Regions from separate parts of the Paenibacillus sp. PK4536 genome, predicted to be linked through region 1. Evidence: riboswitches for the same ligand, from Rfam matches in the RefSeq annotation. Region 1 holds a riboswitch; each other region holds the start of a gene.
The links. Region 1 has a riboswitch for thiamine pyrophosphate ahead of PO903_RS18105 (thiamine phosphate synthase). Riboswitches for the same ligand answer to the same signal wherever they lie in the genome.

Region 1 (3,197 bases):
GGATGTATCTTTTCGTCTGCTTGCTGGAGAGCATGTAGGCTTAGTCGGTGCGAATGGCGCTGGCAAATCAACACTAATGAATATTATGACAGGTAAACTGTTAAAAGATAGCGGTAAAGTCGAATGGGCTCCGCGTGTACGTTATGGTTATTTGGATCAGCATACGAAGTTAACTGAAGGAAAAACAGTACGCGATGTACTTAAAGATGCTTTTCTTCCTTTACTGGAATTAGAACAACAACTAAACGAAGTCACTAACCAGATGGCAGATGCTTCACCTGAACAATTGGAAGTATTGTTGGAGCAAATGGGTGATATCCAAGAGCAATTAGAAATTGGAGATTTCTATTTACTAGATACCAAAGTTGAAGATATGGCTTATGGTCTGGGTCTGAATGTAATCGGACTTGATAAAGATGTAACAGCATTAAGTGGTGGACAACGTACCAAAGTATTACTTGCCAAATTACTACTTGAAAAGCCTAATGTATTGTTATTAGATGAGCCTACCAACTATCTGGATGTAGAACACATTCAATGGTTAACGCGTTATTTACAAGACTATCCGCATGCTTTTGTATTGATTTCGCATGATACGGATTTCATGAATCAAGTTGTTAATGTTATTTATCATTTGGAATTTGCCAAATTAAATCGGTATACAGCTGATTATGCTAAGTTTTTGGAAATGGCAGATATTCAAAAGCATCAACATATTGAAGCATTTGAAAAACAGCAAGATTTTATCAAAAAACAAGAAGAATTTATTCAAAAAAATAAAGCACGTGCATCGACATCAGGACGTGCGAAAAGTCGTGAAAAGCAATTAAATCGGATCGAGCGAATCGACAAACCGGAAGAATTTGCAAAGCCGACATTTAATTTCAAAGAAGCACGTGCAAGTAGTAAAACGGTATTTGAAGGTAAAGACTTCGAGATCGGTTATACTCATGCTTTATTGCCTAAAATGACTATGAATATTGAACGTGGCGAGAAAATTGCTATCGTAGGCTGTAATGGTGTAGGTAAATCAACTTTGCTCAAAACAATTCTAGGTAAACTTCAACCGGTTAGTGGTAAAACGTATCTTGGCGATTATTTACATTCGGCTTATTTTGAACAAGAAGTACGCCCGGATCAATTGACACCGATTGATGAAGTATGGAATGAATTTTCGCATTTGAGTCAAAATGAAGTTCGAGGTCACCTAGCACGTTGTGGATTGAAAAATGAGCATATTACACGTCCTATGCGTATGTTAAGTGGTGGAGAGCAAGCGAAAGTACGCTTATGCAAACTTTTATTACGTGAAAGCAACTGGGTATTGTTCGATGAGCCTACCAATCACTTGGATGTTCATGCTAAAAACGAACTGAAACGTGCTTTAAAAGCATACAAAGGTACGATCTTGCTTGTTTCTCATGAACCTGAATTTTATGAAGATTGGGTCACTAAAATTTGGGATGTTGAGCAATGGTCTGAAGCTAAAGCAAAATAATAGATGTATAAATAAAGCTAACAATATCATTTATGTATAATAATTTTGGATGTATATTTGCTTTTGATTTACATTATTTGTATATTATATTTCTATAATGATTTGCTTTATCGAAATCTGTTTGCTAAGATGAATAACAAATCGAATAGCTTGAATGCACTAGGGGGGCCGCTTGAGGCTGAGATGAAAGTAGATATTGCTTTCGGACCCTTTGTACCTGATCTGGATCATACCAGCGTAGGGAAGTGGTAGCAGAGTTACGGAAATGTTAGATCATATTGTATGTACGATTAAGTCATTGACTGTATGGAGTAGAAATTATTTTATACAGAATTAGCTTATGACGATTGTCGATATGTTGTCCGTTATTCTAATAATAATCTTGTTTGATCTTAGACAAGAATCATTATTTTCTAAGTTTATACTAGCCACTTCTTTATTCATAAGAAGTGGCTTTTTTGCGTTCACTTATACATATTTTGAGGGAAGGAGAGCATATATCTTATGGAGCTTCATGCCATCAGTACAGGTCAACGATCGATCGATCAGCTTGTGAAGATAGCTTCCCAGATCTATTCATGGACGACCGCTATTCATATTCGTGAAAAAAAGTGGTCTGATTCTCAGATCATTAATGCTGTCCAGCAGTTGATTCATACAGGAGTGCCACGATCCAAAATCAGGATCAATAGCCGACCTCAATTAGCAGTGGATCTGAATATAGGTGGTGTGCATTTGAGTGAACATATGTCTTATATAACTACAGATGATCCTCTTTCAAGATGGAAAGTCGGGCGATCTGTTCATAGCATAGAGCAAGCATTACAAGCTCAAGATGAAGGGGTCGATTATCTTTTTTATGGACATATTTATGCGACTACTTCTAAGCCAGATCTGAGTCCACGAGGATTGGATCAATTAGAAAAGCTTTGTCATGCTGTATCTATACCTGTGATTGCTATAGGTGGTATTCAACCCGAACATTGCCAAGACATTCATCAAGCAGGTGCTACAGGAATAGCTGTCATGTCGGGTATTTTTGAGGCGGAACATCCACAGCATGTCTGTCAGTTATATAACGAAAGTATTCAACAAGTTACTTTTACCGATCTACAATCACAATCATTAGGAAAGAAGTGAATCGGCGGATGGTTCATCTATCGAATGGTAAGACTAATCATTATGACGTGATCGTTGTAGGCGCTGGCGTTATCGGGGCTGCGCTTGCTTATGAACTGGCACAGCAAGGAGTCAAAGTCGCTTTGCTGGAAAAAAATCAACCCGCTTCTGGTGCGTCAGGGGCAGCAGGTGGAATGTTAGCGGCTCATTCAGAACATTTCGCTCATCAAGAGTTGTATCAATTGGCATTATACAGTCAATCGCTCTATAGCAAGCTGGCTACTGATCTATTGGAGCAGACAGGGATTGATATTGGACTGCGAACAGAAGGATTTTTGCTACCCATGACTGCTGTTCCTACACATACTGATTCCCAAGTAGATCGCAAAGAGTGGTGGAGTCCTTCACATTTAGCACAAGTGGAGCCATATATTTATGCTCCTTCTGGCATGATCTACAATCCAGATGAACCGCAATTAATTCCAGCTTTGCTCAATCAAGCCCTTGTTCAAGCAGCGATTCAATATCATGTTGATTTTTATCCAGAGACTGAAGTATATCGCTTACTACATTCGCAAAA
Region 2 (3,197 bases), 2.5 Mb from region 1:
GATCCATTCTGCGATAATTGCACCCATCACACTATAGGTTGCTGCAATTTTTACGCCAGAGAAGATCGAAGGTAAGCTAAAAGGCAATTCTAATTTCCAAAAGATTTGGCTTTTGGAAGCACCAATCATTTGCATATAATTGAGCATTGTTCGATCGGTTGTAGCCAGTCCGCTGAGTGCCGCAATCGTGACCGGGAAAAAGCAGACGAGAATAATCACGATTAATTTGGATAAAATACCAAATCCGAACCAGATGACAAGTAGCGGTCCCAGTGCAATCGTCGGAATATTTTGACTCAAAATCAATAACGGATATAGCGCTGAACGTAGAAACGGAGTGTAATGAAGTACTCCTGCTACCAGTAGACCTACAGCGACCCCGATACTAAAACCGGATAATGTTAACTTTAAAGTTGCCCATGTATGCAGACCCAGTCGATCTTTTTCACTCCAAGCTTCATGTCCAATTAACGCAGGACTTGGCAGAATCCATGCTTCAATATGGAATAGACTGGTTGCCAATTGCCAGATGACCAATAATAAAACAACCGCCCCCAGGGGCGGCCATATGCTTTTCCACCATGATCTCATAGCAGACATTAGCGGTACTTCTCGGTCAATCCATCCATACTGATACCGGATGGACTATGTGCAATCTTGATCTGAGAAATGATACTAGGACTACCTTTCTCCACCAAAGCTTCATGCATTTGACGAACCACTTCTAGCAATTCGCTAAGTTCGCCTTCCATAGTAGTCTCAAGTGGATGAACTTCATATTTCACGCCGGATGCTTGAATCACTTCAATCGCCCGATCTACATAATCATAAGAGTTCTCGCCTGCTTGTGTTTTGGGAATTACTTGAATACTGAGTAACGTATGTGCCATTCTATCCATCTCCTTATGCTCTATTTAGTCGTTGCCGCAGGTAAATAATCATTGGTGTAGGCTTTAGTTGCATCTAATGGACTATCGAGCAATTTTTGCTTGAACATCCAGTTGGCATATCCTTCCCAGACGGATTGTTTTTGTTCACCCCAGCGTGGTGCATCATCTTGATAACGTGGAGATAACCATTCTTGACTGGCTTTTACTAATTTAGGATCAAGATCAGGAACAGCTTTGAGCAAGATATCCGCAGATTCGTCTGGATGCGCAATCGCATATTCATACCCTTTACTGGTTGCCGCCATAAATGATTTGACCAATTCAGGATCGGTAGAGATCTGCTTCTCATTGGTTACGATAACAGGGGTATAGTAATCCAGTTGGTCAGAATAATCTTTAACATATAACATATCTAACGGCTGACCACGAAGTTCAGCTTCTATGCCTGTCCATGCGTAGAATATCCAGGCAAAGTCGATTCCTTTTTGTACTGCTGTAAAATAGTCGGCATTCCCGATATTCACACTTTTAACTTTGCTAACATCGCCGCCGTCCGTGTCCATAATTGATTTCATGACAGCTTCTTCAACAGGAGAGCCCCAAGCGCCATAGGATTTGCCTTCCATATCTTTAGGCGTCTTGATCCCGCGATCTGTAGGTGCCGCGAAGCCAGAAGTATTATGTTGAATAACAGCAGCAAGCGAGACGAGTGGAACACCTTGTACTCTAGCTTGTGTGACACTTTCTTGGTAGCTGATTCCAAAAGGCACTTCACCAGAAGCGACCATCGTATCTGCTCCGCCTTGTCCGGGCGCTATAATTTCGACATTCAATCCTGCTTCTTTATAAAAGCCCTGTGCTTGGGCTACATATAAGCCGGTATGATTTGTATTGGGTGTCCAGTCTAGAACGACTTTGACATCTTTAAGTGTAGATGTATTGCCCGCTTCATCTGTTGTATTGGTTGTACTTGCTGCTGAACCACATGCAGTTGTGATCCATAATAAACCTACCATTAACCATGGTAAGCTTTTCCGCCACCCTTTTTTATTTCCAATCATCCTAACCCTTCTTTCTGTTCAATCAAATAGTAGAATCGGTCTTCACTTGATAAAAGGCATAAAAAAAACGCCCCCATCGGGACGACATAGGTGCAATTATAAGCTCAACATACAGCATATAACGACTTGTTACTTTCCTACGCTGGCATTATCCAGATCAGGTATAAGGGTCTGTATTTATCACAATACACTCTCAGCCAGTTGCAACTAGCTCCCCTGTACGTATGCGGTTTTTTTACATTGTAATTATAGACCAGAGGGTATCAACTGTCCAGTACAGAGAATGCGTTGTCATCAGCAATAGACAATCTATTTCGGTTCAGGAACTCGGTCTAAGGGTATTTACATATACGGAAGTTTGTAACTAATAAAGTTCCATTCAATCTTTTTCTATCATATCTATTCGATATACATAGACTAAGAAATTGAATACACCCATACGTTTATATACAGGAGGAGATTGATCATGAGTAAAACAGCTGAAGAACAAGCAATTTTGACTGCATTAGAAGGTAACCCATTTTGTGCACTAGGTACTGTAGAAAATGACAAACCTAAAGTACGTTATATGGCGCTATATAATGAAGGCTTAAATATTCATCTCGCGACGAACCGCAAAACACATAAAGTCGAAGAGTTAGAAAAAAATCCGAACTGTTATGTATTGTTGGGTTATGAAAAAGGCGGCACAAGTCAAGTCGTTGAAATTGAAGGCGTAAGTTCTGTATCTACAGACGACGAACTCAAAAAACGTGTCTGGAAAGAAGAATTTAAAGAATGGTTCTCCGGTCCAGAAGATCCTGATTATGTGATCCTAGATATCAAACCACAAACGATTGAATATACAGATAAAGATGGCAACAAACAAACTTGGACTGCATAATATTCTTTTTCAAAAGAATTAAATAGGCAGTAATAGTATAAAAAACTCGGGATTTGAATTTGCGAAACAAGTAAAATGAATGCAAAATTCAAATTCCGAGTTTTTTCGTCTTTTTATTTCCAAAAAAAGGATAAAATAGGTACTTGAGGAACTTGATAAGGTATGCCCAAATAAGGTATAAAAAGATAAGTAGAATTATTTTAGATCATAACATGTAAAATGCCGATGGTGGGATAAACTGAGAGTTCTTATTGTAGAACTGTAAAGGAACTATACTGGAGGTGGTTTCCTTGAATTTAAAACAGATTGAACAGCAGATCGAACAGGAACGCCGCATACTGAACCAGATGGCAGAAGAACACG
Region 3 (3,197 bases), 2.0 Mb from region 1:
TTCCAAGCGACCGTATTTGAACATGAATCCTTCTTTGATCAGGCGATTAGGAACCACCCAGCGGCTTTTAAGTACCAATTCAGGCTCGGTACGGATGATTCGAGCACCCAGATTCAGCATCCATGTAGACGCAGGCAGACCGCCTTTACGATGCATCACTTTGCGCATGGTCGCCATCAGTTCCCGATTGGTGACTGGATTCGGCGACGTACAGTTAAATACTCCTTCCAGAGATTCCCACTCTTGAATAAATAAAATAATTTGGAATAAATCTTCAACATGAATCCAGCTAAACATCTGCTTGCCTGATCCTTGATGACCCCCTAGTCCAAAGCGAACAAGATTTTGAAAAGGAGTCATAACTCCACCGCCTGGGCCCAGTACAATTGCTATTCGTAATGCCGCTTGTCGTGTATGAGGAAGGTTAAACGCGAAAAAAGCTTCTTCCCAAGCTTTGGCAACATTCACTGAAAAGCCAGTCCCGATCTCGCCTTTCGTCTCGGTCATCGGACGATCTTCTGCATGACGATAAATAGTCGCTGTACTGGAATTCATCCATACCGCAGGTGGATGCTCACAATCCAAGATAGCGTTTCCAAGAGTCTGTGTGGTTTCTACTCGGGAATTCATAATCTCACGTTTGTTCTGCTCGTTATAACGACAATTGACCGATTTCCCCGCCAGATTAATCACCATCTCTGCGCCATCTAACGCTTGCACAATCCCTTGATAATCATCCCATGCGATATGTGGAGATTGTCTGGAAATGATCTGAACATCTATATTCATAGCTGTAAATTTTTTTTCCAAATACTGCCCGATAAATCCGGTACCGCCTGCTAATACCACTTTACGTGTCATCCCCATCAACTCACTTCTATTCAGATATTTTAATCTGCGTGCAAATACCTAATAATATCTATATTTTACACCATTTTATAAGTGTATAACGGTAAAAAAAGGAAACCACAAGATTCTTATAGCAGTTGACAGTCTCTTCAATCGTGTGTACAGTAAGATGCAAATGAATCGAATGACCACTAGGGGAGCCTTTGTGTAGGCTGAGACGGGAAGATCCCGGACCCTTGGAACCTGATCTAGTTCATACTAGCGTAGGAAAGTGGAGACTGTGCAAGAGTACCTGTACAATACGTACACCTATTCTGCCGCTCCATCACGGGGCGGCTTTTTTGCATGTATTTTTCCATATATTCCAGCAGTGGTCCTTCTTTATTAACCAAGCATCGATCATGATGCTTCAATCTAAGGAGGATACAATCATGACATTTTCACAGGAAATTAGACAGGCAGCAGACCCTATTTTTGAAGCGATTTTCAATCATCCCTTTGTTCAAGGCATTGCCAAAGGTGATCTGCGTAGTGAGCAGTTAATCCATTATGTAAAACAAGATTTTGAGTATTTGAATTCATTTATGCGTATCTATGGAACAGCGATTGCCAAGTGTCCAACACGCGAAGATATGGCGATGTTTAATGAACAGATTTCATTTGTGCTTCATAGTGAAATTCATCCTCATAATAATTTCTGTGATGTAGCAGGCGTAAGATATGAAGATTTACAAGGATACGCGCTTTCGCCTTCGTCTCATCATTATATTCGTCATATGTTAACGGTAGCTCATGAAGGTGATCTGGGTGATATTTTGGCTGTATTATTGCCTTGTCCGTGGACATACTGGGAAATTGGTGTGAAGTTACTGGAAGAGGTGAAGCCTGATGCATCTCATCCTTTTTATGATTGGATCAGCTTCTATGGCAATCGAACAGATACAATAACGCATCAATTTTGCGCTCGCTTAGATCAATGGGCAGAGCAGACAACACCTACACATCGTGCACGTATGAAAGAACATTTTCTACTGAGCTGTCAATTTGAATATATGTTCTGGGACATGGCTTACACGCTACAAGATTGGCCTGTACCGATGGAGGTTGCACGCGTATGAATGCTCAGCCGATCCATATGACATGGAAAATGAAAGAGGTTGTGTTAACAGTTATTTTAGCCGTAGCTTGCGGTGTGATTTATCTAGGATGGTCAACGTTATGGATACCGATCTCAGCACTGGTTGGACCGGTAGGTGCAGGATTTATGTTTGGCATCTGGATTATAGCAAGCCCGATTGTGGCTTATATTATTCGTAAGCCAGGCGCGGCGCTAATTGCTGAAGTAGCGGCAGCGGCTGTAGAGCTATTAACCGGTAGTCATTTTGGCTTATCTGCCTTATTGATCGGTGTGTTTCAAGGGATTGGAGCAGAGATTGCTTTCGCTCTATTTGGCTACAAACGATATAACTTGATGACTCTCATGTTGTCTGGTGCATTGGCAGCGGTAGGTGGAGTCCTTTATAACGTTATTGCTAACGGATTCGGTTACTATACAACTCAGGTATTGCTGTTAACGCTGATTATTCAAATGATCAGTGGAATGATTTTAGGTGGAGGGTTAGCTAAGATTGTCGTAGAAGCTTTGTGCAAAACAGGAGTGTTGGATCAATACGAAATTATGAAAGCACGTCGGAAGAAGGGAAAACCTAATGGAATCGCTTCTGGAGTGTAAAGACCTGTCGGTACGCTTTTATAATCGAGAAGCTAACGTTTTGAACGGTATTGATCTGTCGATTTCACGAGGTGAAAAAGTACTTATTTTGGGACCTAGTGGAAGTGGGAAGTCGACACTATTATCTGTGTTATCAGGCATTATTCCTGAACATGTAGAAGCCGAGGTGGAAGGTGAGATTCGATTAGCCCCTCAATGTGGAGTCATGTTCCAAGATCCAGATTCCCAGTTCTGTATGCTTCATGTGGATGAAGAGATCGCTTTTAGCTTAGAAAATCGCTTGATTCCCCGTGCTCAAATGGATGCCATGATAGAGACTGTCATGAAGCAAGTAGGTCTGGATATAGATGTGCATACGCCGATCGAGACATTGTCTGGTGGCATGAAGCAACGATTAGCATTAGCATGTCTGTTGGCACTTGAACCAGAAGTTCTTTTTTTCGATGAACCGACCGCACAATTAGATCCAGTCAGTCGTAAAGAAATCTTTCAATTGCTACATGAACTAGCAGATCAGCATGGACAGACAATGGTATTTGTCGAGCACACTTTAGATGGCTGTATACAGTGGATGGATCGAGTCATTCTTATGAATGCACAAGGCAGTATGATTGCG
Region 4 (3,197 bases), 2.1 Mb from region 1:
TCTTCTGGTGCTTGTGTACAATTGACACTACCCATCACTAGATAAAGGCGTAAATACTGGCGCAATTGGTGTTGATCTGGCTTAGACATTATAGACCCGGCTCCTTTGTTGATACGCAAAATGATTAGTAGGCCCATGATCGGAACCAATTCCCAGTCCATCTTCAATCGCGGCTTGAATAAATTGCTTGGCGGTATCTACAGCTTCATGGATCGATTTACCTTGAGCTAATGTTGCCGTTAATGCCGCTGAAAAAGTACAGCCTGTCCCATGCGTATGCATTGTATCAATACGCTTGCTTTCAAAATATTCAAAATGTTGTCCATCATACAACAAATCCACAACGGTTGAAGTCAATGCATCATGTCCACCTTTAATCACTACATACGTTGCACCCATATCAATTAACTGTGTGGCGGCTTGTTCACGCTGTTGCATGTTGGTGATCGATATCCCTGTGAGTAGCTCTGCTTCTGGTAAATTCGGAGTGATGATCTCTGCTAACGGGATCAGATCCGAGACGAGCGCTTGTAATGCTTCTTGTTGCAAAAGCACAGAGCCGCCTTTGGCTACCATCACTGGATCAATCACTAGATGTTGCCACTGGTACTGTTTTACTTTTTGAGCGACATGACGAATAATCTCAGCGCTAAATAACATCCCTGTTTTGACAGCATGCGGTTGTAGATCTGTACCAATCGAATCCAATTGCTGAATAATACCTTCAATTTCTACCGGATAGACTCCTTGTACCCCTTTTGTATTTTGAGCCGTGACAGCAGTAAGAACAGACATACCATAAACTCCGAGTTCTTGAAATGTTTTGAGATCGGCTTGAATCCCTGCGCCTCCTCCACTATCTGAACCAGCAATCGTTAAAGCTTGATATACGCTCATTTTTTTCACTCCTTTGGATAGATTTGATTAGAAGATGTCGCGCTTATCTTGCCAAGCGCTAATCGTAAGATATTTTGTTACACAAAAATCACATTTTATTTAATTAGAAGATGTCGCGCTTATCTTGCCAAGCGCTAGACTTTTGCGATTTTTGAATGGGTGGATACGATATCGGGTGTGACTAGAGAGAGTTGATTGATAAATTCGATCTGAAAGCTACCTGTACCTTGTCCTGCGGTCTGTTGGTAAGCAATCTCTGCTGCGATGCCGTAAAACGCTAGTGCTTCAACTACAGCGTTTAAGCGTTCTTGTGCCTCTGTAGGATCAGCCACTGCGATAAATGCACCCACAACAGCACTGAGCAGGCAACCTCCGCCTGTGACCCGTGTTAAGATGCTGTGACTATTTGCAATGGTATAGGTGGTATTGCCATCAGTGACCACATCTTTTTCGCCTGTGATTGCTACGATACATTTCAATTGGCGAGCCGCTTGTTCAGCAATCTCGACCATATTTCCTTCGCCTGCTCCTGCATCTACGCCTTTGATATGCCATTGTTCGCCGATGACATTAGCGACTTCAGCCACATTGCCACGTAACACATCAATCTGGACATGCTCAGTAATCTGTATCGCTGACTGGGTACGATAAGGTGTCGCTCCTGCGCCTACCGGATCAAATACAACAGGTACACCTGCTTGATTGGCTGAGCGTCCTGCTTGGAGAATAGCTTCGACTGTATAAGGATCAAGCGTACCGATATTGAGCACCACAGCACTTGCCATTGCAGCCACATCTTTTACTTCTTCATGGGCATATGCCATAAAAGGAGAAGCGCCCAAAGCCAGCAATCCATTGGCTGTAAAATTAGTCACGACCATATTCGTAATATTATGAACAAGTGGATTTTGTGCTTGTACTTTTGCTAAAAAGCTCATTTAATTAGCCTCCTGTAATAAATAGATATTTTGCGATTACCCTATTCTATTTGGATTATATGTAGAAAAGGTTAGGCTTTATCTTATAAGGGCTGAACGCAATAAAGACCCATCCATCTCTAAAGAGACAAATGGGTCAAACATTCATTCAGGTAGACATAACTTGAGTGAAAATTTAGCCTCCACTTCCCTCCGCTAGTATAATCCAGATCAGGTTCCAAGGGTCCGAAAATCCATTTTCGTCTCAGCCAACAGGCTCCCCTAGTGAAATCAGTAACTATTCAATTGTTCTTTCTTACCATACCACTGGTGAATGATCTGGTAAAGAGTGAGAAATTGGTTAATATCTTACTATACAAGCGCTTGGCAGTATAAGCGCTACTTCTTCTAGTCCAATCGAACATGATTTTTGCGATAGCAAAATATCTTACGATATAAGTGTTTATATTGCCAAACGCTTATATCATCCAGTGTTGCCAATCGGTCTGAGCCACTTCACGTCCTGTAAGCCATTGACGGGTTTTGTCCAGCAATTCACGTCGGTGTGTGCCGTTAGAATACGTATGATCTGCTTGAAAAATGATCTCTTTATCACAGCGTCCTTCTGAACGTGTCCAGAATACTTTTTGATATAAAAAGGCATAATCGACAGGGATCACATCGTCGCCTGTTCCATGAATAACGAGCACATCGCCATTAAACTGCTTGGCTTCTTGAAACGGTTGATAATTGCCAAGTGAATCAAAGTATATCGGCGTAAATGAATACCCTAGATGATCGGCTTTGCCTTCGATCACTGCTTGATCGTATTTGTCACGTCCTGTTAATTTGACGATATCGTTAAATGGATGCCCTACTGCTGACCAGAGCACCAGACTTTTGACACGTTGATCGCGTACCGATGTCAGAATCGCTACAGCTCCGCCCAAGCTATGTCCAATTAAAGTGACCCGTATCGGATCAATATCACTGCAAGTCATCGCATAATCAAGTACAGTACGAGTCTGAGCAACCATTGATTCTAAACCTTCATTGCCATATTCGCCGCTGCTTTCACCGCAACCTGCATAATCAAAACGAACCACCATATAACCGTCAGCCGCCAATTCACGGGCTGTACTAACAAATAGGCGATCCACTCCAATGCGGCTGCCTACAAAACCATGGCAGATCACAATCAGCGGTGTACGGCTTTTGCCCCGTCCGGCTAATTGCGGTTCCTGTTCTGGATAATGAATACTAGCTGTCAGATCCAAGTCGTGATGTCGAATGACGATATTGCGTTCCATGATGATTCCTCCTTTTAAATAAACAATTCCGATCAGTTTAATGAGCTTTAATCTTGAAATCATATTATCATTA

Region 2: it holds a riboswitch for thiamine pyrophosphate, as region 1 does, so the genes downstream of both, PO903_RS07415 (ABC transporter substrate-binding protein) here and PO903_RS18105 (thiamine phosphate synthase) in region 1, are expected to answer to the same signal.
Region 3: it holds a riboswitch for thiamine pyrophosphate, as region 1 does, so the genes downstream of both, tenA (thiaminase II) here and PO903_RS18105 (thiamine phosphate synthase) in region 1, are expected to answer to the same signal.
Region 4: it holds a riboswitch for thiamine pyrophosphate, as region 1 does, so the genes downstream of both, thiM (hydroxyethylthiazole kinase) here and PO903_RS18105 (thiamine phosphate synthase) in region 1, are expected to answer to the same signal.

What each region holds. Positions count from the first base shown of each region.
Region 1 covers NZ_CP126313.1:4,092,300-4,095,496, reverse strand. The annotation lists gene PO903_RS18110 (ABC-F family ATP-binding cassette domain-containing protein) at 1-1,498, shown strand, start outside; TPP riboswitch at 1,650-1,759, shown strand; gene PO903_RS18105 (thiamine phosphate synthase) at 2,003-2,638, shown strand; gene thiO (glycine oxidase ThiO) at 2,647-3,197, shown strand, end outside.
Region 2 covers NZ_CP126313.1:1,626,419-1,629,615, forward strand. The annotation lists gene PO903_RS07405 (ABC transporter permease) at 1-591, opposite strand, end outside; gene PO903_RS07410 (MTH1187 family thiamine-binding protein) at 600-890, opposite strand; gene PO903_RS07415 (ABC transporter substrate-binding protein) at 911-1,951, opposite strand; TPP riboswitch at 2,068-2,179, opposite strand; gene PO903_RS07420 (pyridoxamine 5'-phosphate oxidase family protein) at 2,418-2,834, shown strand; gene PO903_RS07425 (aspartyl-phosphate phosphatase Spo0E family protein) at 3,125-3,197, shown strand, end outside.
Region 3 covers NZ_CP126313.1:1,058,028-1,061,224, reverse strand. The annotation lists gene PO903_RS04940 (TIGR01777 family oxidoreductase) at 1-861, opposite strand, end outside; TPP riboswitch at 1,033-1,136, shown strand; gene tenA (thiaminase II) at 1,281-1,967, shown strand; gene PO903_RS04930 (ECF transporter S component) at 1,985-2,581, shown strand; gene PO903_RS04925 (ABC transporter ATP-binding protein) at 2,559-3,197, shown strand, end outside.
Region 4 covers NZ_CP126313.1:1,997,547-2,000,743, reverse strand. The annotation lists gene thiE (thiamine phosphate synthase) at 1-89, opposite strand, end outside; gene thiD (bifunctional hydroxymethylpyrimidine kinase/phosphomethylpyrimidine kinase) at 82-897, opposite strand; gene thiM (hydroxyethylthiazole kinase) at 1,032-1,835, opposite strand; TPP riboswitch at 2,006-2,108, opposite strand; gene PO903_RS09095 (alpha/beta hydrolase) at 2,294-3,124, opposite strand.